2 regions of the Bacillus sp. SYZHCR11 genome follow, and region 2 is predicted to be linked to the other one. Evidence: a T-box and tRNA genes for the amino acid it is inferred to sense, from the RefSeq annotation. Region 2 holds a T-box; the other holds one or more tRNA genes.
The links. A T-box is a leader RNA that pairs with one kind of tRNA and senses whether it is charged. The one in region 2 lies ahead of alaS (alanine--tRNA ligase), so its partner is inferred to be a tRNA-Ala.

Region 1: it encodes a tRNA-Ala, which carries the amino acid that the T-box ahead of alaS (alanine--tRNA ligase) is inferred to sense. The anticodon was not compared.

What each region holds. Positions count from the first base shown of each region.
Region 1 is NZ_JBXUND010000002.1:12,167-27,842, reverse strand. It holds gene AC2CGA_RS06785 (methyl-accepting chemotaxis protein) at 1-743, shown strand, start outside; partial or broken gene AC2CGA_RS06780 (cache domain-containing protein) at 928-1,968, shown strand; gene AC2CGA_RS06775 (methyl-accepting chemotaxis protein) at 1,963-2,916, shown strand; partial or broken gene AC2CGA_RS06770 (cache domain-containing protein) at 3,044-4,084, shown strand; gene AC2CGA_RS06765 (methyl-accepting chemotaxis protein) at 4,079-5,029, shown strand; partial or broken gene AC2CGA_RS06760 (HAMP domain-containing protein) at 5,049-6,185, shown strand; gene AC2CGA_RS06755 (methyl-accepting chemotaxis protein) at 6,180-7,151, shown strand; gene AC2CGA_RS06750 (type 1 glutamine amidotransferase domain-containing protein) at 7,217-7,741, shown strand; gene AC2CGA_RS06745 (Gfo/Idh/MocA family protein) at 7,773-8,759, opposite strand; gene AC2CGA_RS06740 (AI-2E family transporter) at 8,939-10,099, shown strand; gene AC2CGA_RS06735 (undecaprenyl-diphosphate phosphatase) at 10,191-11,021, shown strand; tRNA gene AC2CGA_RS06730 (tRNA-Ala) at 11,150-11,222, shown strand; gene AC2CGA_RS06725 (hypothetical protein) at 11,399-11,920, opposite strand; gene AC2CGA_RS06720 (hypothetical protein) at 12,046-12,249, opposite strand; partial or broken gene AC2CGA_RS06715 (response regulator aspartate phosphatase) at 12,568-13,698, shown strand; partial or broken gene AC2CGA_RS06710 (hypothetical protein) at 14,011-14,195, opposite strand; gene AC2CGA_RS06705 (hypothetical protein) at 14,960-15,280, shown strand; gene AC2CGA_RS06700 (cupin domain-containing protein) at 15,333-15,676, opposite strand, start outside.
Region 2 is NZ_JBXUND010000003.1:314,830-330,505, forward strand. It holds gene AC2CGA_RS13370 (replication-associated recombination protein A) at 1-314, opposite strand, end outside; gene cymR (cysteine metabolism transcriptional regulator CymR) at 509-925, shown strand; gene AC2CGA_RS13380 (cysteine desulfurase family protein) at 944-2,083, shown strand; gene mnmA (tRNA 2-thiouridine(34) synthase MnmA) at 2,120-3,235, shown strand; gene AC2CGA_RS13390 (tetratricopeptide repeat protein) at 3,323-3,943, shown strand; gene recD2 (SF1B family DNA helicase RecD2) at 3,962-6,340, shown strand; gene AC2CGA_RS13400 (PRC-barrel domain-containing protein) at 6,459-6,917, shown strand; gene AC2CGA_RS13405 (hypothetical protein) at 6,930-7,121, shown strand; gene AC2CGA_RS13410 (YrzQ family protein) at 7,143-7,274, shown strand; gene AC2CGA_RS13415 (amino acid ABC transporter permease) at 7,310-7,966, opposite strand; gene AC2CGA_RS13420 (amino acid ABC transporter permease) at 7,985-8,635, opposite strand; gene AC2CGA_RS13425 (transporter substrate-binding domain-containing protein) at 8,692-9,519, opposite strand; gene AC2CGA_RS13430 (amino acid ABC transporter ATP-binding protein) at 9,540-10,268, opposite strand; gene AC2CGA_RS13435 (AI-2E family transporter) at 10,488-11,549, shown strand; T-box leader at 11,593-11,800, shown strand; gene alaS (alanine--tRNA ligase) at 11,881-14,517, shown strand; gene AC2CGA_RS13445 (IreB family regulatory phosphoprotein) at 14,602-14,868, shown strand; gene ruvX (Holliday junction resolvase RuvX) at 14,877-15,293, shown strand; gene AC2CGA_RS13455 (DUF1292 domain-containing protein) at 15,306-15,587, shown strand.

The DNA of each region.
Region 1 (15,676 bases), on a different contig from region 2:
ACGGACTCGCCGCCGTTTCCCGCACATCATCATCCATTACGGAGGCATCTAAACAATCGAAGGAAGCTGCCGGCACCGGGGAAGAATATGTGCAGCAAACCGTCGGGCAGATGAATCTCATCAATCAATCGGTCCAGCAGGCGGAAGCGGTTGTAAAAGGCCTTGAGGCCAAATCAAAAGACATTACTCATATTTTAAGAGTCATCAACGGTATTGCCGATCAGACAAACCTGCTTGCATTAAATGCAGCCATTGAAGCGGCAAGAGCCGGTGAATACGGGCGGGGCTTCTCAGTAGTAGCCGAAGAAGTGAGAAAGCTTGCCGTCCAATCCGCCGGTTCTGCCAAAGAGATTGAAAAACTCATTCAGGAAATCACGGCTGAAATTAATACTTCGCTTCACATGTTCACCTCCGTTAATGAAGAAGTGCAATCAGGACTTGCCGTAACGGACCGCACGAAAGAAAGCTTCCAGAATATCTTCGGCATGACGAACGACATCGCCGAAAAACTGCAATCAATGAACGGCACGGTTGAACAGCTGTCAGACAGCTCTCAGCACGTTTCAGCCGCAGTGACCGATATTGCGGACGTATCACGGGAAAGCGCAGCAAGCATTCAGGATATTGCCGCATCCGCAGAAGAACAGCTTGCATCAATGGAAGAAATCAGCACATCCGCCGATACTTTGGCGCAAATGGCCGAAGAACTGCGGGAATTAACGAAACAATTTAAAATCAACTAGTAAAAAAGGACGCTTTCCAGGTGGAAGGCGTCCTTTTTTATAGTGACAGCCGGATAATTAAATAAAAAGTCTTGCATACAAAGGGAGTACATAGAACTATTTTTCATTTATGACTTAATTTTCAATGTAATAAAAAGGGAGTCGGCCGATATAAACAGTAAATGATTGAAAGAGGTTTACAAAATTGAAAAAAACAGCAAAAAAAACCGCCAGAAAATCAATAGCCAAAAAACTTATCATTTCATTTTTACTGATCTTAATTATTCCGGTAGCAGTATTGGCCGCCGGCGCCTACCGTTCGGCGGCTTCATCCGTTGAAAAGCAAATGATGGAAAGCGCCGAAGGAAATGTGCAAATCTTAAACAATATGATTGATGACCGGATCGGAATGTTTACAAAAAGCTCTGCATATTTCAGCGAATGGGCGACAAGCGCTAAATTTAAAGAAAAAAACCAAACGGAAATGCAAGAAAGGTTCAAACAGTTTATTGAAAGCAATGATAAAGCGTCCGCCATATTTTCAAGCAGCAAGGAAGGAACGTTTACCCGTTATCCGCATGCCGATATGCCGGCCGATTTCAATCCGCTTGAAAGAAGCTGGTATCAGGAAGCCATGGAGAATAAAGGCCAAACCATCATCACGGACCCTTATGAGTCCATCTCAAACAAAAAGATGGTCGTCACCATGGCCCGCGCGGCGCAAGACGGATCAGGCGTCGTGGCCATTGATATAAAAATCGACGATCTCATCACGATGACAAAAGAAGTGAACATCGGAAAAGAAGGATACGCCTTTATCCTCAGCAAAAATAAAAAAGCCGTTGCCTACAGTGATGAAAAAGCCGGCGCGGCGGTATCGGGAAAATGGGTTGATACATTATACAGCGGGCAAAAAGGCGACTATGAATATACGCTGAACGGGAAAGCGAAAAAAATGGCGTACGTGACCAATGAAGCGACGGGCTGGAAGATCAGCGGAACCATGTCCGTGGATGAAATCAAGGATGCGGCAAGACCGGTTCTGACTCTGGCCGTTATCATATTGGCGATAGCCGTTGCCGCAGGGATGATTTTCATTTATTTTGTCATCCGCTCAATTACCAAACCGTTAAAACGTCTCGTAGCTTCAGCGGAAAAAATCAGCAGCGGAGATCTGACGGAAACCATTGATGTCAGCTCTCAAGATGAGCTCGGCGTGCTCGGTAAAAGTTTTAATCATATGACAGATTCACTCCGTTCGCTTATTCAGGGAATTCAGGACTCTGTTGAACATGTCGCTTCTTCCTCAGAGGAGCTGACGGCTTCGGCTGAGCAGACGAGCAAAGCAACGGAACATATCACCCTTGCGATTGAACAGTTTTCTAATGGAACGGAAGACCAAAGTGAGAGTATTGATAAAGCGACAGCACAAGTGAATGAGATGAAAGACGGGCTCAGCGATCTGGCGGAAGCGGCAGCCGTTGTGACGGAAACTTCAATTGAATCGGCGGAGATATCCGGCGCCGGTGAGCGGCTTGTCAAGAAAACAGCCGGCCAGATGGGCGCCATTGACCAATCCGTAAGTAAAGCGGAGCAAGTCGTACAAGGGCTTGAACTCAAATCGCAGGACATCACCAGCATTTTGCGCGTCATTAACGGCATTGCCGATCAAACGAATCTCCTTGCTTTAAATGCAGCCATTGAAGCGGCAAGAGCGGGAGAATACGGACGCGGTTTTTCAGTTGTTGCCGAAGAAGTGAGAAAGCTTGCCGTCCAATCCGCCGATTCAGCGAAAGAAATCGAATCCTTAATTCATGAAATCGTCAAAGAAATTCATACTTCGCTCGGAATGCTGGAATCCGTCAATCACGAGGTGAAAAGCGGACTTCAGTTAACGGACGAAACGGAAAAAAGCTTCCGGGACATTTCCGCCAAAACAAGTCAGATTGCCGGTGAACTGCAAAATATGAATGCAACCGTGGAACAGCTTTCTGCCGGATCTCAGGAAGTATCAAACGCTTCAGAGGATATCGCGGCAGTCTCCAGACAAAGCGCGGCCGGCATTCAGGACATCGCGGCTTCAGCTGAAGAGCAGCTTGCGTCCATGGAGGAGATCAGTTCCTCAGCCGTCACGCTGGAAAAAATGGCGGAAGAATTACGCGAACTGACAAAGCGTTTTAAGATAAACTCTTAATTAAGTCTAAAAGACTAATTTTGCAATAGGTAAAAAGTATGTTTCGTTATATTTCTTCTTTTTGGATGTGTATATTTACCCATAATTGCCGATATGAAGGGTAAACACGCAAGAGGAGATATAGCAGATGAAAAAAATTGTGCAAATCATCAAGCAGAGATCGCTTACAAGAAAACTGCTCATTTCTTTTTTGGCCATTCTCATTCTTCCTATTTCAACGCTGGCTTTTATCGCCTATCAATCGGCGGTAAGTACGCTTGACAGGCAGATGATGGGAAGCGCATTAGATAATGTGCAGCAGATTAATGATATGATCAACACAAGCATCAGCCAAAAGGAAGACGGAACGGCATATTTCAGCGACTGGCTCACAAAGGATCGGTACAAGCCGAAAAACCAATCGCAAATTACCGATAAATTCACAGAGTACATGAAGATTAATAAAGACGTGGAATCCATCTATACGAGTGACACGGAAGGACATTTCACACGGTATCCGGATCTGCAGATGCCTAAAGGATATAATCCGCTTGAAAGAGACTGGTATAAAAAGGCCGTGGAAAATAAGGGGAAAGTTGTTGTAACAGATCCTTACCGCACGGCTTCCACCAATACGATGGTCGTGACGGTCGTTCAGCAGACGAAAGACGGCTCAGGGGTCGTCGCCATCAATATGAAAATCGATGAGCTTCTGAAAACGACAAAGAAAGTGAACATCGGAAAATCAGGCTACGCTTTTATCCTGACGAAAGACAAAAAAGTGGTCGCCCACCCGAACCGTGCGTCAGGCACAGTATTAAACGGGGAGTGGGCTGAACAGCTGTTCACCAGCAAAAAAGGTGATTTTCAATACAAATACGACGGCCAGGAAAAGAAAATGGCTTATGATACGAACGGGCTGACAGGCTGGAAGATTACCGGAACAATGTATCTGGACGAAATTCATGAAGCGGCCCTGCCGATCCTTCATCTGTCCCTGCTCGTTCTCGTATTAGCGATTGTCATCGGAACCATCGTCATGGTGCTGATTATCCGTTCAATCACAAAACCGCTCAAGCAGCTTGTGACATCATCGAAACAGATCAGTGAAGGCGACTTAACAGAAACGATCGAAATTCAGTCAAAAGATGAATTAGGCGAGCTGGGCAAAAGCTTTAACAATATGGCCGCTTCACTCAGGTCTCTCATCCATGCCATTCAGGATTCCGTGAATAACGTCGCATCTTCCTCAGAAGAGCTGACGGCTTCAGCGGAGCAGACAAGCAAGGCAACGGAACATATCACACTGGCGATCGAACAATTTTCTAACGGAAATGAAAGCCAAAGTGAAAATATCGAAAGCGCGGCGGAACATATTTATCAAATGAACAGCGGGCTTAAAGATATGGCGAAAGCATCTGCCGTCATTACCGAATCCTCCGCCACATCAGCGGAAGTCGCCAATTCAGGCGGAAAGCTCGTCCACCAGACGGTCGGCCAAATGAACGTCATTGACCGGTCAGTGAAAGAAGCTGAACAAGTGGTGCGCGGACTTGAAACAAAATCAAAAGACATTACAAACATTCTCGGTGTCATTAACGGAATCGCTGATCAGACAAACCTTCTTGCGCTGAACGCGGCAATTGAAGCCGCGCGTGCGGGTGAATACGGCCGGGGCTTCTCAGTCGTCGCCGAAGAGGTCAGAAAACTTGCGGTCCAGTCTGCCGATTCAGCGAAAGAAATCGAAAGCTTAATTATAGAAATCGTCAACGAAATCAATACATCTCTCGGCATGTTCCAATCCGTCAACAAAGAGGTGGAGAGCGGACTGGATATTACGAATCAGACCGAAACGAGCTTCAAACGGATTTCTGAAATGACGAACCAGATCGCCGGAGAAATTCAAAATATGAATGCGACGGTAGAACAGCTGACAGCAGGATCACAGCAGATTTCAGGAGCTTCTGAGCAAATCGCGTCCATCGCAAAAGAAAGCTCCGCCAGCATTCAGGATATCGCGGCCTCTGCCGAAGAACAGCTGGCTTCAATGGAAGAAATCAGTTCGTCTTCGGAAACGTTATCCCAAATGGCGGAAGAATTACGTGATATGACGAAACGATTTAAAATAGATTAATAGATCATAGAACACCCAAATGTGCTGTTTGGGTGTTTTTTTTAGTTTTTTTAATAAATCTTTTGTCCTATCTGACGATATTAGATTTAGCTTTTCAAAGAAGGAGACTGAAAAAATGAAACAACTGATACATTGGATCAAACAGCCATCCATCAGCAAGCCGCTGATCGCGGCATTTTTAGCCGTATTGGTGCTTCCGGTCGGCATACTCGCCTACTTCAGCTACCAAACGGCGGGGAGTACATTAGAAAGCGAACTGACCCACAGCGCCCAGGGAAATGTCAGTGAACTGAACAGCGTGCTGGAAAACATGCTTGAGGGTAAGCTGAAAGCGATTGACTACTACAGCGAATCAATCACAAAGGAAAAACTGAACACGAAAAATAAATCGGTACTGCTCGACAATATGAAGCAGTATGTCACCGTAAATGGCGATGTCGCGTCAATTTACGCCGCGTCTCGCGACAAAGCGTTCGTGAAATATCCGTCCGCTGACATGCCGTCCGATTATAATCCGCTCACGCGCGAGTGGTATACAAAGGCGGTTGAAAAAAGCGGACAGCCGGTGTTTACCGAGCCTTATAAAGACGCTGCAACCGGACAGACGGTCGTTACGATTGCCCAGCAGACAAAAGACGGATCAGGCGTTGTGGCGCTTGATATTAATCTGGGCGACCTGCTGAACGCTTCCGAACGCGTCCAGATCGGTCATAAAGGATTTGCCTTCATTACAACGGGGGATAAAAAATACATCGCCCATCCGACTATAAAAGCGGGAACGGAAGGCTCCGGAGAGTGGACGAAAGAAGTATTTTCCAAATCAAGCGGATCGTTTGAATACATGTTTGAAGGACAGCAGAAGAAAATGGCCTTCACGACAAACAAACTGACGGGCTGGAAAATCGCCGGCACATTTTTTGTCAGTGAGATCCATGACGCAGCCTCGCCTGTCATGAAAATGGCGCTGATCATCCTGGCGGTTTCTCTTATCGTCGGCGGTATTTTAATCTTCTTTATCATTCGCTCGATTGCAAAACCGCTCAAAAAACTTGTCTCGACATCAGCTAAAATCAGTGACGGCGATTTAACGGAAGTCATTGACATCAAGTCAAAAAATGAATTCGGGCAGCTCAGCCAAAGCTTCAATGAGATGTCGGCATCACTCCGGTCTGTCATCGGCGTCATCCAATCATCCGTCGAACATGTCGCTTCTTCATCCGAAGAGCTGACGGCATCCGCCGGACAGACAAGCAAGGCGACAGAGCATATTACTCTGGCGATTGAACAATTCTCAAACGGAAACGAATCACAAAGCGAGAAATTGGAAGAAAGTGCCGATCACCTTTCCCAAATGAATGCCGGCATTGCCGAGACGGCGAATGTATCGGCGGAAATCACTGAATCCGCCATCCAAACCTCTGAAACGGCCGGAAGCGGAGAAGAATTAGTGGCGAAAACGGTCGGCCAGATGAAAACAATTGATCGTTCCGTACAGCAGGCGGAAGCCGTCGTAAAAGGGCTGGAAACGAAGTCGCACGACATTAAGAGCATTCTGAACGTTATTAACGGCATTGCCGATCAAACAAATCTGCTTGCCTTAAACGCGGCCATTGAAGCGGCAAGAGCAGGCGAATACGGGCGGGGCTTCTCCGTCGTTGCGGAAGAAGTGAGGAAGCTTGCCGTACAATCAGCCGGATCCGCAAAGGAAATCGAAACGCTGATTCAGGAAATCGTCAAAGAAATCGCCACATCGCTTTCCGTATTCCAAGCGGTGAATCAAGATGTGAAGGAAGGCCTCGATATTACGGATCAAACGGCCGAAAGCTTCAAAAAAATCTCAGAAATGACGACTCAGATTTCAGGCGCCTTGCAGCATATGAACGGAACGCTTGAGCAGCTTGCAGCCGGGTCGCAAAATGTGACAAACGCAGTGGAGGACATTACCTCAGTCGCCAAAGAAGGGTCCGCCGGCATTCAAGACATCGCCGCCTCAGCTGAAGAGCAGCTGGCCTCCATGGAAGAAATCAGTTCATCCGCCGAAACGCTTGCGCATATGGCTGAAGAACTGCAGCAGGTCACACGGAAATTTACGATTCAGTCTGAAGACGAAGAACAGCTGTAACGAGCTGTTTCTTTTCCTCATCTGAAAAAAGCGATACACTAATATAAAAGAAGGGAGTGGCAGTGATGAGATTAGAAGGCAAAAAAGTCATAGCGCTTGTCAGTGACGATTTTGAAGACTTAGAGCTTTGGTATCCCGTCTACCGGCTGAGAGAGGAAGGCGCGATCGTTCATTTAATAGGAGAAGAAGCGGGCCGTTCATACAAAGGAAAATACGGCGTGCCCGCGACGGCGGATTACGATTTTAAGAGCCTGATTATTCAGGAGTATGATGCCGTGCTCGTGCCTGGCGGCTGGGCTCCTGACAAACTGCGAAGATATCCCGAAGTTTTGGACATCATCCGTACGATGAACGAGCAGAAAAAGCCGATCGGCCAGATCTGCCATGCGGGCTGGGTGCTTATATCTGCCGGAATTCTTGCAGGAAAAAAAGTAACGAGCACGCCCGGCATCAAAGACGACATGACAAATGCAGGGGCACAGTGGCTGGATGAAGCTGTCGTAACTGACGGCCACATTGTATCAAGCCGCCGCCCGCCCGACCTTCCGCAGTATGCAAAAGCGTTTGCTGACCTGTTAGCGTCCAAATAAAAAACATCCGCCCGAATCCGGGCGGATGTTTTTAGTTTTGATCGGCGGGAAAGACGATTCCGATTTGTTTTCTCGCTTCTTCCATAATGCTTGCCGTAAGGAAAGAGCGTTCAAATGTATTTTCGGAAGACTCCCGCTGTCCGTTTCGAAGAAGATTGATGAATTCAGCCGTTTCGTAGTACATCGACGGTTTCAGATCAGGGACTGAAATGTCTTCCGTCCGTCCGTCACGATAGCGGATTTCCGCCCGTTCCGGTCCGTGAATGCTGTCCAGAACGATCGTGCCGTCTTCCCCCTGAATTTCCGCGGGGGCAAACGAATTTGAGATTTTCGAATGCATCAGCACCGCTTCAAATCCGTCGTATGACAGAATGACCGTGCCTTCGCCGTCAACGCCGGATGCTAGTTTATGACCGGTCGCAATGACGTTTTTCGGTTTGCCGAACAGGACGACGGCCGGATAAATGCAGTACACGCCTATGTCCATTAACGAACCGTTCGATAATTCAGGCTTAAACGCGTTAAGCACCGTACCGTTTTTATATGCATCATATCGTGATGAATATTGGCAGTAGCTTGCCGTGAATCTCCTGACGGATCCGATTTTATGTAAGTGGTTTTGAAGCATGCTGAAGTTCGGCAGGAACGTCGTTTTCATGGCTTCCATCAAGAGAACGCCGTTCGTTTTGGCTGCGTGAATCATTTCATCCGTTTCCCTTGCGTTAGACGCAAACGGTTTTTCGCATAGTACATGCTTGCCGTGTTCCATAAAAAGGACCGCCTGCTCTTTGTGAAATGCATTCGGGCTGGCGAGATACACCGCGTCATAGGCTTTGCTTTCCGCCATTTCTTTCAGGCTGGTGAAATAATGAGCAGCGCCGTGTTTGCCGGCGAATTCCGCCCCACGTTCCTCAGTTCTGGAATAAACCGCCGTTAATTGAAAATCATCAATAGCAGAAGCCGCCTCCAGAAATCGTTCTGTAATCCAATTCGTTCCGACTGTTGCAAATCGAATCATTGCTATCGCTCCTTCTATGTATTGGCTTACATTATAGCTTTTTTTCTGAGAAACATAAATGGAAAAAAGGCTGCCAGCTAAACGGATAGGAAAAATTCCCATAGAGACCGGTTATTATTTTTCATTACAGGAACGATAGTGTACAATTTAAGTAAAATACATATGATGGAGGAACAATAGTGGAAACATTGCAAACATGGGGCGGCAGATTTAAACAGTTTTTCTTAGACAATAAATTTGTCTTGTTTTTGCTTGTATTGCTGCTCATCGGTCTCAATATCCTTGTCTTTATGAAGACATCATTTATTTTCACACCCATTATCGTCCTGCTCAAAACGATTGCGCTCCCCGTCATTTTGACAGGAATTGTTTATTATCTGCTTAATCCGATCGTAGATATATTGGAAAAAATAAGAGTGAAAAGAGTCTATTCCATCCTGCTCCTTTACCTCATTATTATAGGGCTGATTTCGATTACGGTCGTTTCAATTATTCCGTTTTTAAAGGAACAGATCATGAGCCTGATCGACAACCTGCCGAAATATGTGGACATCGTTGAAGATCAGACGAAAAGCCTGATCGGAAGCGATTTTGTAAATCAGGCGCAAAAGACGATGAATATCAACATTTCCGATCTTGCCAATAAAGTATCGGCGCAGGCGGCGACAATTGCAAACAGCACATTTACCGGAGTCGGGAATTTTATCGGCGCGCTGACTGAAGTGATTATTTCAATTGTGACCGTGCCGTTTATTCTGTTCTATTTGCTGAAAGACGGCAAAAAACTGCCGATCTATATCTTAAAGTTTGTGCCCACCCGTCTGAAAGAACAAACGTATACGATGCTGAGTGAAATGAACCACAGATTAAGCTCCTATATCAGAGGACAGGTCATCGTCAGCTTCTGCATCGGGTTTTTATTATTTATCGGCTATCTGATTATCGGACTTGATTATGCGTCACTGCTTGCGGTCATTGCCGCTTGTACGAGCGTTGTTCCGTATTTAGGGCCGACCATTGCTATCACGCCGGCGATTATTATCGCGTTGGTCACTTCGCCCTTTATGCTGCTGAAGCTTGCGATTGTCTGGACCGTTGTCCAGCTCGTGGAAGGGAAATTAATTTCGCCGCAGATCATGGGGAAAAATCTTCACATTCACCCGATTACCATCATCTTTGTTCTTTTAACCGCCGGAAAGCTGTTCGGGGTTGTCGGCATTATTTTAGCCATCCCGGGGTATGCGGTCATCAAAGTGGTCACGACCCATCTGTTTGATTGGTTCAAAATGCGCTCGCATTTATATGAAGAAGAAAAAAATGATGCTGTATCGAAGTCATAAAATCGGAACGGACATGATATTTATTATAAGACAGGCTTTCCTTCAAAGGAGAGCTTCTCTTTTGTAAATGATGAATGAAGGGAAGAATGGGATGACACTATGGGAGATGTTCACAGCAGCCGTTTTGGGAATCGTGGAAGGGCTGACGGAGTACGCGCCGGTTTCTTCCACGGGACATATGATCATAGCGGATGACATCTGGCTGAAATCCGGAAGCCTGATGAATCCGGAAGCCGCCAATTCCTTCAAAGTGGTGATTCAGCTCGGTTCGATTCTGGCGGTGGCCATTGTGTTTAAGGATCGGATATTACATTTACTCGGCCTCAAAAAAAACGTCACGCGCGATCAGCAGAAGGGATACAGGCTGACCATCGCGCAAATCGCCGTCGGTCTTGTCCCGGCGGCGGTGCTCGGCTTTTTATTTGAGGATTTCATTGACCGCTATTTATTCTCCGTCAGAACGGTCGCTTACGGATTAATTGCCGGAGCCGTGCTTATGCTTATAGCGGACTGGATCAATAAAAGGAAAGAAACGATCGATACGGTGGACAGAATCACCTACAAACAGGCTTTCTGTGTCGGATTATTCCAGTGTCTCGCCTTATGGCCCGGATTTTCCCGATCAGGCTCAACGATTGCCGGAGGTGTTATTGTCGGCTTGAATCACCGGGCAGCCGCAGACTTCACATTTATTATGGCGATTCCGATTATGGCGGGCGCAAGCCTTCTGAAGCTGGTGAAATACTGGAGCAGTCTTTCTTATGACATGATTCCGTTTTTTCTTGTCGGCTTTATCTGCGCCTTTGTCGTCGCCCTCTTAGTCGTCAAGTTTTTTCTTCGGCTCATTAACCGGATTAAGCTTGTCCCGTTCGCCATTTACCGTGTCATCCTCGGCATCATTTTAATCATGCTCGTGCGATAAACGAAGAGGCCCCCCGGAGGGTCTTCTTTTTATGTTCGAAAAACGTCTCAGGAAAATATGAGCAAACTGAATTTTCTGCTTGAAATTCATAGAAGAGTCGTCTATAATAAAACATGACGTTACAGCACGGGGCCATAGCTCAGCTGGGAGAGCGCTACGCTGGCAGCGTAGAGGTCAGGGGTTCGAGCCCCCTTGGCTCCATACCTTTAAACCCTTATTCTATAAGGGTTTTTTTGTTTGTCAGGAACAGAGCCAACAGCCCCAAAAAGCAATTGGGGACAATTTGGGGACGAAAAATTTATTTTGAGGAAGTTTAGTTGCTTTTCGCCTTCAATTAGGCTCGAAGAAGCCGCCTTTAAAGGCGGCTTTGTTGTTTATCAATTTTCTTTCGGAGCAATCTTTGCTACTGGAGCACCACATAGCAGGAAGAATGCAAATACTGCTGGTGGGGAAATTGCTAAACCTATAGTTCCTAGAAATCCTACAACAGTCAGCCACTCGCCCTTTTCAATGGCTTTTTGAACTTGATTCAAAGCACCTTTACTTAAGTTAAGTGCATCCTCTAAACATCCTTGAACACTACTGATTTGGGCATCCGTATAATTATATTCCTTATTCATATAATTAGCGAAAGCGATCATGCCCTCCTTTTGAGCAGGAGGATAAGGAGATTTTTCAAGCTCATCTTCTTTGACTGTATAGCCGGTCTCTTTGTCAAAAACTAGAATTTTAGTAAAGATGTGCTCAACTTCTGCAACAGATTTTTCAATTTGTTCTTCAGTTAAGCCGTCTAAACCGTCCTTAGGATTCAATTGTGCTGCTGAAGCTGCTGGTGCTGGTGCTATTGTCGCGATAGCCAGAAAGAAAACCGACGCCAGAAAAAGCAATCTTTTCAACATTATAACTCCCCCTTTTGGAAAATTGTACAAGCAACTAAACAATAACTTACTTTTTTCCAAATAAGGGTGCATTTATCTAGTTTTAATCTGTTTAGACAGGATAAGTCAAATATCGACAAAAAAGATTATGACCACAAATTCAAAGCAAGAAACGAAAGACCCCAAGCTAATATACCGAACATCACAGAGAACCTAAGACAAGCTTCAAATTTTGTAAGCCCTCGCTCTCTTTTTGTTTTACCTAATTTCCAATAAATAGCATATCCTGAGAACACCAAAATGAGTACTCCGAGTCGTGTCATATTTTCTAAAAATTCTATACCATCCATTGATTTTCACCTCGTTTATTTATGAGAAAAAAATAAAGTAGACTTGTAGAGAGTCTACTTATAAACGCTATCCCAAAGTACACATTTTCATACAACTTAAAACATTTGAGTGATAAGTAAGGCTCATTTTAAATGACACATCCTTAATCCCTCCCATTTATATTCCCCATACATTAGTTTTATTATCGCAAATAGAATGGATGTTTCCAACAGTTATGTGAAAATAAGCAATCTGGCAACTGCAAACAAATTGCGGTTTTTTTCGTCCAAACATATTATGGAAATGTTAGAATATTATATAAAAGGAGGAGTGGCCTTGTGAGTTCTGTTTTACCATCATCGGAGGTTGGCGTTAAGATTAATGAATGGTACAAAATGATACGTCAGTTCAGTGTTCCGGATGCGGAGATTTTGAAAGCGGAAGTGGAATAAGAAATAAATGAGATGGAAGAAGACGAGTATCTACTGATTTACTACACCCTCATGAAATTCCGCCATCAGCTCATGCTGGATTATTTAGAACCGGTGACTACCCGTGTGAGACCGACAATTGACGAGCTGCTGGAAAAAATCGAAGCATCAAATAAAGGAATTTCCGGCCTGCTGTGCTATTACTCTTTATTTTTCCGCGGCATGTATGAATTTGATCAAAAGCAGTATGTAAAGGCGATCGGCTTTTATAGAGAGGCTGAAAAACAACTCGTTCATGTGCATAATGAAATTGAGAGAGCGGAATTTCATTTTAAACTGGCTGAAGCATATTACGGTATGAAACAAAGTCACGTCTCTATGCATCACGCAAAGCAAGCACTCGATATTTACGATCAGTATGAGTTGTATAAAGTCCGGAAAATTCAATGTCTATTCGTCATCTCTGGGAATTATGTTGACTTTAAACGCTTTGAAAAAAGTTTGCCTCATTTAGAAAAAGCTTTAGAGTTGTCGAAACAAGTAAACAATAATGAAAGGCTGCTCAGTTCTGCTTATTACAACATAGGAAAGAATTACGGAGACCTAGAAGAATACAGTAAAGCTGAAATCTACTTAAAAAAAGCAGCGGAGATATCTGAAAAGTATAAATTGGGTAACCTTCCGCATTCCTTGTTTACATACGCAAAGCTTCTATTTAAACAAGGGAAAACAAGCGAGGCGATTCAAATCAGTAAAAAGGGACTTTCATCAGCGATATATCAAGGGGATAAGCTGTTTGAATCTCTGCAAAAATATTTGGAGGCTTTATATATTAATGCAATAGACCAATTGGGAATCAAAAAAACAATTGATTACCTTGAGAAAAATAAAAACTATTCGTATGTAGAAGATATTGCTCTTGATACGGCTGCTGTTTATGCAGAATCAAAGCAATATGACAAATCTTATTTTTATCATCAAAAAATGATTCAAACGCAAAAACAAATTCAGAGGGGAGAATGCCTGTATGAATTTTAGAAAAGGCGTATTTATCATTGTATCGGCTGTTGTTTTAATGTCAGGGGCCGGTCTAACGGCATCGTCTGTTTCATTTGATGGATCTTATCAAGTTTCATCTGATCGTAATCAAACCTAAGAAGGAGAGTGCCAGTATGAAAAAAAGCATCTTCATTATTTTGGGTCTGTCGTTATCTTTAGTATGTGGATTGGGTATGAACTCAGTGGAAAAAACACATGATACCTTTCAAACTGCTTCAGATCGCCTTCAAACTTGAACAGCTTAAGCCTTTTCTTCGGAAAAGGCTTTTTTCCTTTCTTCATTATATTGTTTCAAAACATCCACTTGTTTTTATGCTTATCCCACTTCAGCACACACTGCCTCATGAGGTTCTTCACTGCTTCCCGGATAGCGCGTTTATCCTTGCCGGTTTTTCTCTTCAATTCATCCAAGGAGGGGTTTTTCCTGAATTGGATCTAAAGATAATCCGGTACACTTTTCGTTCAAAATCAGTCATTTGATCATCTCTTAACTTCATAAGTCTCAACGGATAAAAGAGAATCAAATACAATAATGTATCCCCCTTTAAGTCCTTTACACGAAATTCCTTCCGTAGGTAGTCCCGTAATGAACTGCGCAGATAACCTCGCGTATGTATCCGCCGTCATAAAGCTCGAACGATAATTCTATGCTAATATTTAAAAAATATGGCACTCAATATTTATAAGTTCAATTTTCTTTTCAATTTATCAATTTAATGGAGGGAAAATAGAAAGGAGAGAAATGAGAAAGTATTTTGGGCTCGTGTCGCTTATCATCCTTTTATTCGCATTGTGTTTCCTGCCTCATATTCATTGGGCGCTTGGAATCCTAGGAATTGTCGTGGGGAGTATTCTAGCAATCAAATCGCCTAAAGGAATTGCAAAGAATATTTCTTTTGTTATCCTAGCACTTTGTTTACTTTTACTATTATTATTGATTGTGATGGGCGTTTTGATGGCAGGTCTAGTGGAAAATTAACCTTTAATTTATTATCCTATTTGGGGACCAGCTTATTCATTTTTAGCCAAATAAAAGATTAGGGTTTGAAACAAAACGTCTGTTCCTATCAGAAAAGCATCTCCACACCGGCAGCGTAGAGGTCAGGGGTTCGAGCCCCCTTGGCTCCATACCTTTAAACCCTTATTCTATAAATAAGGGTTTTTTTGTTTTTTCATCTTCTGCAGCAGCCTCTGTGTTCCGCTTCATTTCTAACAACTCAAAAAAAAGGAAAGAGAGAAAATGAAAAAGAAAATCTATCTTATATTATCTCTGTCAGCTGCACTGGCACTTCTTTTAACAGCGCTCCCGGCTCTTTCTCCTGTCATCTTCACGTCTGCTTCAGAAAAAGGAGCCATCAGGCATGACATTTATAAAAAAGGATATCCGTATCAAAGCTACTTTGCGATTCTTCAAAAAGAAGAAGGAGGCGGAGAGGCCGGGAACCTTTATTATGTAAATTGGTTCAATTGGAAAGATGAAACCGGACAGACGCCGCACGTATGTTATTCAAAAAAATCGTCCGAAGGCGAGTACAAAGTAAGCTGCGGAACCGGACCGTAATGATCAAGAGCCCCTCTGCAATGAGGGGCTCTTTCTGTCGATGCGGATCCGCTTAATACCCCCTATAGAACGGCTGAACATAATGCCGATACGGATCATTCGGATAATGCGTATTTGGCTGATAAGGCTTATTCATATCATGAATACCCGTGTTTTCAGACTGTCCGCAGTATTTATCGGGACCTATCACAGTTGATTGCCGGATCGGTGAAACGGCTTTTTCCCACTCGTGCTCATTCAGACAGTACGTATGCGCCATGATCTCAGGCGGCGTCAGACGGAGAATATCCGAGCCGTATATCACTTCAGGCGAAGGGGCGTCAAATATGGCCAAAAGGTGGGTTTTGTCTGAAGTGGCGACTTCATAATGCCACCACCCCTGCGGAACATTCGCCA
Region 2 (15,676 bases):
CCCTTATCAAGTCTGTGCACTTCATCAAGGATTAAAATGACCTGGCCTGACATTTTCGCTTCCTGTACGACAATCTCCATGTCTTTTTTATTATGAATGACGGCATTCAATTTCCTGAATGCGATGCTTGTCGATCCTGCGATCGCTGTGGCGATGGACGTTTTTCCGATGCCCGGCGGTCCGTACAGGATCATGGATGATAAGTGCTTCGCACGCACCATTCTGCCGATGATTTTATCTTCTTTGACCAAATGTTCCTGACCGATAATGTCTTCGATATTGGCAGGCCGCATCCGATACGCCAATGGTTTCATGAACATCTCTCCTTACATATACAGGGTAACGGAAAACGGACGATTAGAAAAGCGAATTGCGGCGGGCCCCGTGTTTCAATGAAAATTAGGATAAGTTATGTTATAATAACAGTTGGTCTATAAGATACTAAACAGATTATTCATATCCATTTACTTGTATAAATTAACAATTAGAATTGACTGGGGTGTTCATATTGAAAATATCGACAAAGGGAAGATACGGGCTCACCATTATGATTGAATTGGCGAAAAAGCACGGAGACGGTCCGACGTCGCTCAAAAGCATCGCCCAAACAAACAGCCTTTCTGAGCATTACTTGGAACAGCTTGTATCACCGCTCAGAAACGCCGGACTCGTAAAAAGCATCAGAGGCGCTTACGGGGGTTACGTGCTCGGGGGTCAGCCTGAAGAGATAACGGCCGGAGATATTATCAGAGTGCTGGAAGGGCCGATCAGCCCGGTAGAAGTGCTTGAGGATGAAGAGCCTGCCAAGCGGGAGTTATGGATCCGCATCCGCGACGCTGTAAAAGACGTGCTGGACAGCACGACGTTAGAAGACCTTGCGAGCTACACGGACGGCGAGCAGGAAGCTTATATGTTCTATATTTAAACCAGAGGTGTACAGACAATGGAACGGATTTATTTAGATCATGCCGCGACTTCCCCCATGGATGAACGTGTGCTCGAAGAAATGAAGCCCCATTTCTTCGGCAGTTTCGGCAACCCGTCAAGCATTCATTCATTCGGGAGAGAATCCCGGAAATGGGTCGATGAAGCGAGAGCGGACATCGCGCGCGAAATCAGTGCGAAAGAACAGGAAATTATTTTCACAAGCGGCGGTACGGAGGCTGATAATTTAGCCATTTTCGGAACGGCTGCCGCCCGGAAGAATGAAGGAAAGCATATCATTACGACCGCTGTTGAGCATCATGCTGTATTGCACGCCTGCGAAAAGCTGGAAGAAGACGGCTTTGAGGTGACATACCTCATGCCCGGCCCTTCAGGACGGATCAGTGCAAATCAGGTGAAAGAAGCGCTCCGTGATGATACAATCCTTGTTACCGTCATGTATGGCAATAACGAAGTCGGAACCATTCAGCCGATTGACGAAATCGGAGAGCTGTTAAGCGGGCATCAAGCCTATTTTCACACAGATGCCGTCCAGGCATTCGGTTATATGCCGATTGATGTGAAAAAAAGCAGAATTGACATGCTGTCTGTTTCCGGTCACAAGCTTAACGGGCCTAAAGGGACAGGCTTTTTATATGTAAATCAAGAGGTGAAGCTGTCACCGATTCTTCTTGGGGGAGAGCAGGAACGAAAGCGCCGCGCGGGGACGGAAAATGTACCGGGCATCGCCGGCTTAAAAGAAGCGGTCGTCCTTTCAAACCGTGAGAGGGAAGAGAAAACAGCGAAGTATAAGGAGTTTAAGAACATCATCATGAGCACGCTGGAAGAAGCCGGCGTTACAGCGGAGGTGAACGGAGATGCCGAGAAATGCCTGCCTCATATTTTAAACCTTTACTTTCCCGGTGTGCCGGTGGAAGCGCTGCTGGTCAATCTTGACATGGAAGGCATTGCCGTCTCCAGCGGATCTGCTTGTACGGCGGGATCCATTCTTCCGTCCCATGTGCTTACGGCCATGTTCGGAAGTGAGAGCGGCAGGCTGACTTCGTCAATCCGCCTCAGCTTCGGCCTCGGCAATACGGCGGAACAAATCGAAACAGCCGCCGAAAAGCTTGCCGCCGTCGTTAAACGGCTTGCTTAAAACGGCGGACTTATGTTTTTAATGGAGTGAATGCAAATGGAAAAACGGCCGGAGGATACAAGAGTCGTAGTCGGCATGTCCGGCGGCGTGGACTCTTCCGTGGCGGCCCTTCTGCTGAAGGAGCAGGGCTACGATGTAATCGGAATCTTTATGAAAAACTGGGATGATACGGACGAAAACGGTTTTTGCACGGCGACGGAAGATTATGAAGACGTCATCCGGGTCTGCAACCAGATCGGAATTCCGTATTATGCCGTCAATTTTGAGAAGCAATATTGGGAAAAGGTATTTCAATATTTCCTTGATGAATATAAAGCCGGAAGAACCCCCAATCCGGATGTCATGTGCAATAAAGAAATTAAGTTTAAGGCTTTCTTGGATCATGCTCTGTCACTCGGCGCGGATTATCTTGCGACGGGCCATTACGCCCGCGTGGACAGAAGCGCAGGTACAGTGCGCATGCTCCGCGGTCTGGATGAAAACAAGGACCAGACTTATTTTCTGAATCAGCTCAATCAGGAACAGCTCAGTAAAGTCATGTTCCCGATCGGTGATCTGCAAAAAAGACGCGTGCGGGAAATTGCCAAAGAAGCAGAACTTGCGACAGCTGCGAAAAAAGACAGCACGGGAATCTGTTTTATCGGCGAACGCAACTTCAAAACGTTTCTCAGCCAATATCTCCCCGCTCAGCCGGGCGATATGATGACAATGGACGGAGAAATAAAAGGGCGTCATGACGGTCTGATGTATTATACAATCGGACAGCGCCACGGTCTTGGAATCGGCGGAAGCGGCGAGCCGTGGTTCGCCGTCGGTAAAGATCTTGAAAAAAACATACTGTATGTTGATCAAGGGTTCCATAATCCGCTTCTGTATTCCGATAAGATCACGGCGACAAATGTCAGCTGGACGCGTCCGGGTCTGATGGACGGCGGCGAAATGACATGCACGGCGAAATTCCGCTACCGTCAGGAAGATCACAAAGTAACGGTGAAAATGACGGGTGATGATGAAGCGGAAATCATTTTTGACGGGCAGGTACGCGCCGTTACGCCGGGACAAGCCGTCGTTTTTTATGACGGAGAAGAGTGCCTCGGCGGCGGAACGATAGATGACGTTTATAAAGACGGAACAAAACTGTGGTACGTATAACACATGTAAAAAACCTCAACTCGCATGTTGGGGTTTTTTAGCGAAAGGAAGTTAAAAATGGATTATAATAAAATCGGGATTGACGCCATGCAGGAGGGCGATTTTGAAAAAGCGGCAGAGGCTTTTACGAAAGCGATTGAGGAAAACGGCCAAGATCCGGTGCCGTACATCAACTTCGCAAATCTGCTTTCTTCTGTGAACGAACTCGAACGGGCGCTTGCATTCTATAACAGAGCGCTTGAATTGGACAATTCGGCGGCAGCCGCTTATTACGGTGCGGGAAACGTATATGTGATGAAAGAATCGTTTTCCGAAGCGAAGGATATGTTTGAAAAAGCGCTTCGCTCCGGAATGGAAAACGGAGATTTGTTTTATATGCTGGGGACCGTTCTCGTTAAATTAGAGCGGCCGAAGCTTGCACTGCCGTATCTGCAGCGTGCCGTTGAATTAAACGAAAATGACACGGAAGCGCGCTTCCAGTTCGGAATGTGTCTTGCAAATGAAGAAATGCTGGATGAAGCTCTTGCGCAGTTTGAGACGGTGATCGAGCAGGATCCAGGCCACGCGGACGCATTTTATAATGCCGGGGTCGCTTACGCATACAAAGAAAATCGTGAAAAGGCGCTTGAGATGCTGGAAGGCGCAATCGGCATACAGCCTGATCATATGCTTGCGCTTCATGCGAAACAGCTTATCACCCAGTCATAACAAAAGGAGGGAAGGCTCGTGGATCAGCTGAACATCGAAGAACAGCCGTATGTAAAAGGCGTCATTCATACGGTCATTTATCATAATGACACCAACCTGTATACAGTGCTGAAAGTCAAGGTTGCAGAAACGTCTGAGGCGATCGAAGACAAGGTCGTATCCGTAACGGGCTACTTCCCTCTGCTGCAAGAAGATGAGACCTACACATTTTACGGAAAAACTGCCACGCATCCTAAGTTCGGCCTGCAATTTCAGGCTGAACACTTTAAAAAAGAAATTCCGACCACAAAAGAAGGAATCATTCACTATTTATCAAGTGATCTGTTTGAAGGAATCGGAAAAAAAACGGCGGAAGAAATCGTCAAAAAGCTTGGAGACGGCGCGCTCAATAAAATTCTGGCTGATGCGTCGGTGCTTTATGATGTGCCGAAAATGTCAAAAAAGAAAGCGGACAAACTGGCGGGAGAGCTGCAGCGGCATCAGGGGCTTGAACAGATTATGATCTCTCTGAACCAATACGGTTTCGGGCCCCAGCTATCCATGAAAATATATCAGGCCTACGAAACGGAAACCTTGGAGAAAATTCAGGAAAATCCTTATCAGCTTGTAAAAGACGTTGAAGGCATCGGCTTTGTGAAAGCTGACGAGCTGGGCGGAAAAATGGGTCTGTCAGGAAACCACCCGGAGCGGATCAAAGCGGCAATCTTATATACGATTGAATCGACCTGTCTTTCAGAGGGCCATACGTACATAGAAACGAAGCAGCTGATTATCAATACGCAAACGCTTCTGAATCAGTCAGCTGAAGGCGGCCGCGTCACGGAAATGGATGCGGCTGACGGCATCATCGCCCTCGGGGAGAGTAAGGATATCGTCATCGAAGGAGAGCGCTGCTATTTTCCGTCCTTGTTTTACGCGGAACAAAACGTCGCAAAACGCGTGCTCGACATTGCCGCTCAGACGGAGTATGCCGATCAATTTCCTGAATCGGAATTTCTGCTTGCACTCGGTGAACTGGAAGAACGGATGAATGTTCAATACGCACCAAGCCAAAAGGATGCCATTCAAAAAGCGCTGTCTTCACCGATGCTTTTACTGACCGGAGGACCTGGAACGGGGAAAACGACCGTTATTAAAGGAATCGTGGAATTATACAGTGAACTGCACGGCGTATCCCTTGACCCCGGTGATTATAAAAAAGACGAGGCGTTTCCGGTGCTGCTTGCCGCGCCGACCGGAAGAGCCGCAAAACGGATGAGCGAATCTACGGGTCTGCCGGCTGTTACGATTCACAGGCTGCTCGGCTGGAATGGCGCTGAAGGCTTTACCTACAACGAAGATCAGCCGATTGAAGGGAAACTGATCATTATAGACGAAGCGAGTATGCTTGATATCTGGCTCGCCAGCCATTTGTTTAAGGCGCTTCCTAAGCACATTCAGCTCATTGTTGTCGGTGATGAAGACCAGCTTCCTTCAGTAGGACCGGGGCAGGTGCTCAGAGATCTTTTGGCTTCTGAGGTGCTGCCGACCGTGCGCCTGACAGATATTTACCGTCAGGCTGAAGGATCATCCATTGTGGAACTTGCCCATGATATGAAAAAAGGGCTGCTTCCAAAGGGGCTGACCGCGCCGACAAAGGACCGCTCATTTATCCGCTGTAATTCTTCACAGATTAAAGAAGTCGTGGATCAGGTCGTCTCGAACGCGTTAAAAAAGGGGTATACCTCCAGAGATATTCAAGTGCTTGCCCCGATGTACAGGGGAAAAGCGGGAATTAACGAGCTGAATATGCTTCTTCAGGACATCATGAATCCGCCGAAAGAAAAAAGGCGGGAGCTGAAATTCGGAGATGTCGTCTACAGGACGGGCGATAAAATATTGCAGCTTGTCAACCAGCCGGAAAACAATGTGTTTAACGGCGATATCGGCGAAATCGTGTCCATTTTTTATGCCAAAGAAAATACGGAAAAAGAAGACATGGTCGTCGTCTCGTTTGACGGCAACGAAATCACCTTTACGAAAAAGGATTTCAGCCAGTTTACCCACGCTTACTGCTGTTCCATTCATAAGTCGCAGGGGAGCGAATTCCCGATTGTCGTCCTGCCTGTCGTCAAAGGCTACTATCGAATGCTCAGGAGAAATCTGCTTTATACCGCCATTACAAGAGCGAAAAAATTCCTGATTCTTTGCGGAGAAGAAGAAGCGCTTGAATGGGGCGTTAAAAACAATGATGCCACCGTCAGACAGACGTCGCTTAAAAACAGGCTCACAGAGCAGACTGAAGAGATGGATGCAGAACTGGCCGCCCTGCAAAAAGAGCTGCCGTTCAGTGTATATGATGCGAACATCGGAATGGAAGGCATCACGCCTTTTGACTTTATGGAAGAAAAAGCGTAAATAAAACCCGGCACATGTTCATGCGCCGGGTTTTCGCCTGTGGAAGTCATTTCAAAGTATGCTGCCCGGCTTCTTGGCAAAACCTATACGTGTTCAACAAAAGGTGGTTGATCACACTTTGAGAACATGCCATGCAGCTGAAGGACGAACAGTATATGACGAAAACACCGGGCGCAGTCTCGGGATGATATCGGATGTATGTTTCTCTCTGGACGGCCGGTTTCTCGGTTTCGTGCTGGAGCAGAAACGCCTGTTTCACAACCGTCATCTTTTTTTAGGGGCAAGTGATATAAAAGAGATGGATCAAGAAGCCGTAGCTGCCGGTCATGCTCATTTGCAGCCTTTGCCGAAGAGCTGTTTCACCTTTGAACAGATTAAAATGCAGCCGGTGAAATCGCCTGATGGTGAAATGTTCGGTTTGCTGGAAGATGTATACTTTTGTTTGGACAGGGGCATAATCGTAGCATATGAACTCTCGGACGGCTTCTTTTCAGATCTGGCTGGCAGACGCCAAGTGCGCCGCGCCGCCGATATGCTTATTGAAGCGGGGAAAGAAGGCATCGTCCTGAACGGATAAGAGGTGTAGTCTGTGCTTGTATGTCCGAACTGCAAAAGTAAAGATATCGGCAAAATCGGCGTAAACCAATACTATTGCTGGGGCTGCTTCATTGAGCTGACGGTGGCCAAAGGCAAAATTGCGACACATCAAGTAGAGGAAGACGGCACGTTAAGCAGTCTTGATGATTTGTTTTCTGAAGACGAACGCAGTATCAATTTTTAAAGTTGAAAGGAGATACGCGCGATGGGCAGAACAATGACCTCTCTGTTGGCTTTAGGAGCTGGAGCCGTTATGTATCGTATGGCTTCTCAGTCCGATATGCTGAATAAAAAAGGTATGAAACGGATGAGAAGACGAGTCATGAAAATGTTTTAAGCGGAAAAAAGGATACTTCTCCGGAAGTATCCTTTTTACGTTTGTCTCGCTTCCAGCCGTCTGGCAGCGAGAGACAGGCTGTAATTGACCGCGAAATACATCAGGGCCGCCAGCAGAAAGATCGGGAAAAAATACCCCCCGTCAGCGCTTTGTCCGTTTAAAATCTGCGCGTTATGAATCAGTTCGGGCAGAGCGATGACGACCGCAAGTGACGTATCCTTTAATAAGGAGATAAACTGGCTCACAATCGGAGGAACCATACGCCTGAGCGCCTGCGGCATGACGACGAGAAAAAGAGTCTGCGTGTACGTCAGTCCTGAAGAACGCGCCGCTTCAATCTGTCCTTTGTCAACGGATTGCAAACCGCTTCTGATGATTTCTGACAGCATGGCCGATTCAAAAATCGTCAGCGCCGTGATGGCGGCCGCGGTAATTTCCAGTTTGATCCCGATTTCCGGAAGGGCAAAAAACGTAAAGAAAATGATTAATAACAGCGGCAGGTTGCGGATGGTTTCCACAATGGCCGCTATAATGCCCGAGACGATAGGAATGTTCGCATAGCGCAAAGTGCCGGCGGCAAGCCCGAACATAAAACTCAGGACAATGGAGATCAGCGCAACATAAAGTGTGACCAAAAAGCCGTCCCATAAAAACAGCAGATGGTCAGGTGTATAGGCGCCGCTAAAATCCATGTTATTCACTCTCCTTCTCTAATAACTCTTTCCGAGACGTCTTTCCAAATAGTGAACCCCGATGCTGAGCGGGATCGTTAATATCAAATAAAAAAGCGCGACGAAAATATAGACATCAAACACGACAAGAGTGCTCGAGGACACGAGATCCGCCTGATACATCAAATCGAGTCCCGCCACCACTCCGAGTATTGATGAGTTTTTGACAAGGTTGAGAAATTGGTTTCCGAGCGGGGGAATGACGATTTTTACGGCCTGAGGAAGAATGATATATCTCATCGCCTGACTGTAGGTGAAGCCTGACGATCTGGCCGCTTCCATCTGCCCTTTGGGGACAGTCTGAATTCCGGCTCTGATGGCTTCTGCGATAAAGGCGGACGTGTAAATCGTAAGCGCAATCGTTCCCGCCTGAAAGCCGTCCAGTCTCAGCCCGGCGTTCGGAAGTCCGAAATAAAAAACGAATGTGATGAGGAGAAGCGGGATGTTACGGATAAATTCCACATACGCAGTGCCGATCCATTGAAGGGGTTTGAAAGCCGTGATTCTCATGACTGCGATCAGAACGCCCAGCGCAAAGCTGCCTGCCAGCGCGATGAAGCTCGCAAGCAATGTGTGCAGGAAACCGTCCATATACATATCGAAGTTTTCCGTTAAAATTGAAAAGTTCATCTATGTCACTCCTTATAAAACGGGGATGAGCATGCATGCTCATCCCGCGGTCCGTCCTATTTTGCCGGTTCTTCTTTTATCCATTTTTTATAGATTTTTTCGTACCTGCCGTCGGCTTTCATTTTTTTCAAAGAGGCGTTGATTTCTTTGACAAGGCCGGATTGGCCTTTTTTGACGGCGATTCCGTAAGGTTCATCGGTAAAGGTTTCGCCCGTCAGCTGATATTGTTTATTTTCATCGGCCATGCCGTATAAAATCGCATTATCGGTTGTGAGCGCATCTCCCTGTCCAGCTTTAAGCGCAGTGAACGCTTCGGCGTAATTTTCAAATTCCAGCACTGAGGCGTCAGGCGCTTTTTCTCTGATGTTCTGTGAGGAAGTGGAGCCTTTTACCGCCAATACTTTTGAGCCTTTTCCCAGGTCTTCGGTGCTTTTGATGCTGCTTCCTTTTTTGACGAGCAGGGATTGCCCGGCTTCAAAATAAACATCTGAGAAATCAACTTCTTTTTTCCGCTCATCCGTTATCGTCATCGTGGCGGTGATGGCGTCGATATCGCCGTTTTGCAGCAGCGGAATCCTCGTTTTTGACGTCACTTCTTTAAATTCCGCTTTCTTCTCATCCCCCAGAATATCTTTTGCGAGCTGTTTTGAGATATCAATATCGAAGCCTTCAATATCACCGGAGCTTGGGTTTTTCAGCCCGAATAACCTCGTATCGGTTTTGACGCCGAAGATGATTTTGTCTCTGTCTTTAATAGAGGCTAACGTGTCTTTTCCCGTTCCTTTTGAATCCCCGGACGTTTCTTTCCCTCCGCAGGCTGCCAGCATAAAGACGGCCAGCAGTGATATCAATCCGAATGACAACCATTTTGTTGCGCGTGACATAAGCGCTCCTCCGTTTCTTTTCAGTGATTTAAAATACGGCTTAAGAATAAACGCGCCCTCTCTTCACGGGGGCTTTCGTAAAATTCAGCCGGTGCAGCTTCTTCTAAGATGGATCCGCCGTCGATAAACACGATGCGGTCCGCCACTTCTTTTGCGAATCCCATTTCATGTGTGACGACTGCCATGGTCATGCCTTCCTTTGCGAGTGTTTTCATGACATCCAGCACTTCCCCGATCATTTCCGGATCAAGCGCGGATGTGGGTTCATCAAACAGCATAATTTCGGGCTTCATCGCAAGCCCCCTGGCGATGGCGACACGCTGCTGCTGGCCGCCGGAAAGCTGTGAAGGATAAGCGTCCGCTTTGTCCGGTATACCGACTTTTTTCAAATAGTATAAGGCCGTTTCCTTTGCTTCTTCTTTTGATTGCTTGAGCACTTTGATCGGTGCGAGCATGATATTTTGCAGAACGGTTTTGTGCGGGTACAGATGAAAATGCTGAAACACCATGCCGATATTCCGGCGGACCTGATTTATATCCGTTTTCTTGTCACGGATGGAGACGCCGTTTACCGTTAAGGCGCCTCCATCAACTGTTTCCAGCTGATTAATGCAGCGGAGAAGCGTGCTTTTTCCCGATCCTGAAGGTCCGATGATAACGACGACTTCCCCTTTTTTAATGTGCAGATTAATGTTTTTCAGCACGTGGAAATGTCCGTAGTGCTTATTTACATCCTGAAATGAAATCATGGCCATCCTCCTTAAAAAAACATGAGTCATATTGACTGGACAGTTTTGAAATCCTTTAACACATTACGATGGTTATACAGACTTTTATGAATATTATTTAGATTATTTCGTAATTTCTGATAATTATTCCCGTCAAGAGGTCTGCGTCATAAGGCGGAGTTTATGAAACGAGAATAATTCCGGCTTTCTGTCAAAAGATAAAGCAAGAGGTGAAACGTCATGCTTCAAAAACCGCTGCAGCTCTTACTGTGGACGGCTGTATGTCTGCTCGTTTTGTTAACAGTGTATGTCTTTTGCATGCTCGATATGTTATGGTCTCCCATTTGGCTTGTTATAAAATCTCTCTTTATTCCTATATTCATCGCAGTATTTATTGCTTATCTTTTACTTCCGATTACTGAATGGCTTCATAGAAAAGGGATGCCTAGAACTTTAAGCCTGCTTCTGATTTATTGCCTGTTTTTCGGCGGAATCGGCTGGGGGGTTTATAAAGGGGTTCCTGTTTTAATTGAACAGCTGCAGGATCTGTCTGAGAGCATTCCCGGTCTTGCCGAAAACTACAACAGCATGCTGAGGCATCTGCATAATCACACGGATCATTGGCCTGACGGCATGCACCATCGGATGGACAAAATGATTCAGCAGACAGAAACGTTTCTTGCCGGCACGATTGAAAGCACGATCAGAAGCATCCGTTTCGTGCTTGATTATATCCTGATCGCGGCGACGATTCCTTTTCTCGTGTTCTATATGGTGAAGGATATAGGCGTCATGAAAAAGACGGTCTGGTATTTGACGCCGAAGTCCTGGAGAAAAAGGGGGAGTGAATTTCTGCGGGATGTGGACGACTCTCTCGGTGATTACATCCGCGGTCAGCTTCTCGTTTGTTTTTTGCTCGGGTTAATAGCCGGCGTTTCATTTTGGCTCTTCGGGCTTCCTTACCCGCTGATTTTGGGCCTTGCCATCGGGATTACAAATGTCATCCCGTATTTCGGCCCGTTTATCGGCGCTGTGCCGGCGCTGCTCCTTTCGCTGGCGATTTCCTCCAAGGCTGTGATCATCGTAATCGTCACGATTTTTATTCTTCAATTTATAGAAGGAAACATTTTGAGCCCGCTCATTGTCGGGCGAAGTCTCAGAATGCACCCCGTCGTGATCATGCTTGCGCTTCTTGCCGGAGGAGAGCTCGCGGGCATTCCCGGCATGATTCTCGCTGTTCCGGCGGCAGCCGTTTTAAAAGTGACGGCCATTCACTTTTTGCGGATCAGGACGGAACATTGACATTCGGGTTCTGCTTGTCTATAATTTCGAGTAGAATACATACGAATCTCGAGTGACGGATATGAGTACGCCGAAGCCCTGTTTAAGAGAGAAGCTCCGATACGCTGAAAGGAGCTTCAGCAGAAGATCGGCCGAAGCTAATCCTGAGTGCAGTTAAAGGCTGCCGCAATCCTGCGTTACGGGATGAAAGGTGACAGGCCTTTTTCGGCCTGTAATCAGGGTGGTACCGCGAGACAGCTCTCGTCCCTGTGTGAACGCATGGTTTGCATAGGGAGAGAGCTTTTTTGCTGTCGCAAAAGAGAATTTCGGGTAGTGATAAGGAGGAATATAGATGAAACACTTAACTTCTGCTGAAGTGCGTCAAATGTTTTTAGATTTCTTTAAAGAAAAAGGCCATGCCGTTGAACCGAGCGCCTCATTGGTTCCGCATGAAGATCCGTCTTTACTGTGGATCAACAGCGGCGTTGCGACGCTGAAAAAGTACTTTGACGGCCGCGTTGTGCCGGAGAATCCGAGAATTGTAAACGCGCAAAAATCAATCCGCACAAATGATATTGAAAATGTGGGGAAAACGGCGCGCCACCACACGTTCTTTGAGATGCTCGGAAACTTTTCCATCGGTGATTATTTTAAAGAAGAAGCCATCACGTGGGCATGGGAGTTTTTAACGAGCGAAAAGTGGATCGGCTTTGATCCGGAGCTGCTGTCTGTAACAGTTCACCCTGAGGATGAAGAAGCTTATACGCTATGGGCGGAAAAAATCGGCGTTCCGGAAGAAAGAATCATCCGTCTGGAAGGGAACTTCTGGGATATCGGCGAAGGCCCGAGCGGACCGAATACGGAAATTTTCTATGACCGCGGCGAGAAATACGGCAATGACCCGTCAGATTCTGAATTGTATCCGGGCGGCGAAAATGACCGCTATCTTGAAGTATGGAACCTGGTATTCTCAGAGTTCAACCACAACCCGGACGGCACGTACACACCGCTTCCGAAGAAAAACATTGATACGGGCATGGGGCTTGAACGGATGGTCTCCGTGATTCAGGATGTCCCGACAAACTTTGACACTGATTTGTTTATGCCGATTATTGAAGCAACAGAGCGCATTTCCGGAGATGCTTACGGAAAGGACGCAATGAAGGATACGGCCTTTAAAGTGATCGCCGATCATATCAGAACGGTCGCATTTGCGGTAAGCGACGGAGCTCTGCCGTCAAATGAAGGGCGCGGGTATGTACTGAGACGCCTCTTGCGCCGGGCGGTGCGATACGCGAAAACCATCGGTATCAGCCGTCCGTTTATGTACGAGCTGGTACCGACTGTTGCAGGAATTATGGACGCTTTCTATCCGGAGGTGAAAGAAAAGCAAGAGTTTATCGCCAAAGTCATCAAAACGGAGGAAGAGCGCTTCCACGAAACATTAAACGAAGGTCTGGCTATTTTATCTGACGTGATAAAGAAAGAGAAGGAAAAAGGCAGCGGCATCATCTCCGGAAAAGACGTATTCAAACTGTACGATACGTACGGATTCCCGGTTGAATTGACGGAGGAATACGCGGAAGATGAACAAATGAAGGTTGACCATAAAGGCTTTGAAGCCGAAATGGAAAAACAGCGTGAACGGGCGAGAAATGCGCGCCAAGATGTAGGAAGCATGCAGGTGCAGGGCGGCGCATTGCGCGACATTACCGCAGAAAGCACATTTGTCGGCTACAGTGCCGTAAAAGCTGAAGCGAAGGTGATCGAACTTCTTCATGACGGGCAATTAATCAGCGAGGCGCATGAAGGGGATACCGTCCAAATTCTTCTTGACAAAACGCCTTTCTATGCTGAAAGCGGCGGACAGATCGGTGACAGAGGAGTGCTGAGAAGCGAGCAGGCTGTCGTAACCATTAAAGACGTGAAAAAAGCTCCGAACGGCCAGCATGTACACGAAGGCACGGTGGATAGCGGCACGATTCAAAAAGGCGCAAGCGTGACGGCTGAAGTTGAAGATCAAATGAGAAGCGGTGTGGTGAAAAACCATACAGCAACCCACCTTCTGCACCAGGCGCTGAAAGACGTTCTCGGCACACATGTCAACCAAGCGGGTTCACTCGTTACCGAAAATCGTCTGCGTTTTGACTTCTCTCATTTCGGTCAAGTGACGAAAGAAGAACTTGAACGCATTGAAGGAATCGTCAACGAAAAAATCTGGGAGAGCATTCCGGTAGCGATTGATTTGAAACCGATCAATGAAGCGAAAGAAATGGGCGCGATGGCCCTGTTCGGCGAGAAATACGGCGATATCGTCCGCGTCGTACAAGTCGGAGATTACAGCCTGGAGCTTTGCGGCGGATGCCATGTCACGAATACGGCTGAAATCGGCCTGTTTAAAATCGTATCCGAATCAGGGATCGGCGCAGGTACGCGAAGAATCGAAGCCGTAACAGGAAAAGGCGCTTATCAGGAAATGAACAGCCAGCTCAGCCTTCTGCAGCACGCTGCGGATGAGCTGAAATCAAACGTAAAAGACGTACCGAAGCGAATTCAGTCTCTTCAAGCGGAGCTGAAGGAAGCGCAAAGAGAAAATGAATCATTGCTCAGCAAACTTGGCAATGTGGAAGCCGGAGCCATTCTGTCTAAAGTAAAAGACATCGGCGGCGTAAAAGTGCTGGCTGAAAAAGTAAATGCGAAAGACATGAACCACCTTCGCACTATGGTGGATGATCTGAAAGCGAAGCTCGGTTCTGCGGTCATCATTCTCGGCGCCGTGCAAAACGAGAAAGTCAACCTTTCAGCAGGCGTAACAAAAGACCTGATTGAAAAAGGCCTTCACGCCGGCAAAATGGTCAAACAAGCGGCTGAAGTCTGCGGAGGCGGAGGCGGAGGCCGTCCGGACATGGCGCAGGCCGGCGGAAAGCAGCCTGAAAAATTGGAAGAGGCGCTCGCATCTGCGGAAGATTGGATAAAATCCGTTTTATAATCCTTTCAACTAGTGTAGAATGATGATAAGATGAGGACCTCAGGCTGAACTTTGCCTGCGAATTTGGGAAAGAGGTGCAAAACGGTGAGCTCGTTTGATAAAACGATGAAATTTAATTTCTCCGATGATTCTGCTGAAACAAACGTCGAAGAAGTGCTGATTACGGTATATGATGCGCTTCAGGAAAAGGGGTACAATCCTATCAACCAGATTGTCGGATACTTGCTGTCTGGAGATCCTGCATACATTCCTAGGCATCGCGACGCCCGGAACTTAATTCGCAAACTGGAACGTGACGAATTAATCGAGGAATTGGTAAAATCCTATCTAGAACAGCATAAAGAGGCGTAAATACATTCATGAGAATATTGGGACTTGATCTTGGAACGAAAACACTCGGCGTAGCTTTAAGCGATGAAATGGGCTGGACCGCTCAGGGCATTGAGACGATAAAAATAAACGAGGCTGAAGGAGATTACGGTCTGGACCGTTTATCCGAGCTGATGAAAGACTATAATGTAGAGAAGATCGTGCTCGGTTTTCCGAAAAACATGAACGGGACGATCGGTCCGAGAGGCGAAGCCAGCCAAACATTTGCGAAACTGCTTGAAACAGCGTACAATGTCCCTGTTGTGCTGTGGGACGAGCGTCTGACGACGATGGCGGCTGAAAAAATGCTGATCGCGGCTGACGTCAGCAGGCAAAAACGAAAAAAAGTCATTGATAAAATGGCGGCTGTCATGATCCTTCAAGGATATCTGGACAGTTTAAACTAAGAGGTGAAAGAAATGGAACACGGCGAAAAACATATTACAATTGTCGATGATCAAGGCAACGAACAGCTTTGCGAAGTGCTGTTCACATTTGAAAACGACACATTCAACAAATCTTACGTACTTTATTATCCGATTGATGCTCAAGACGATGATGAAATCGAAATTCACGCTTCAAGCTTCGAACCGAACGAAAACGGTGAAGACGGCGAACTGATGCCGATTGAAACCGATGAAGAGTGGGAAATGATCGAAGAAACGCTGAACACGTTTTTAGCGGAAGAAGACGAAGAATAAAATGAACGGAAAAAGCCGGAGCGCATATGCGCTTCGGCTTTTTTTTGTAATAAATTGCCGAATGCACATGAATCATGTAGTATAAGAGC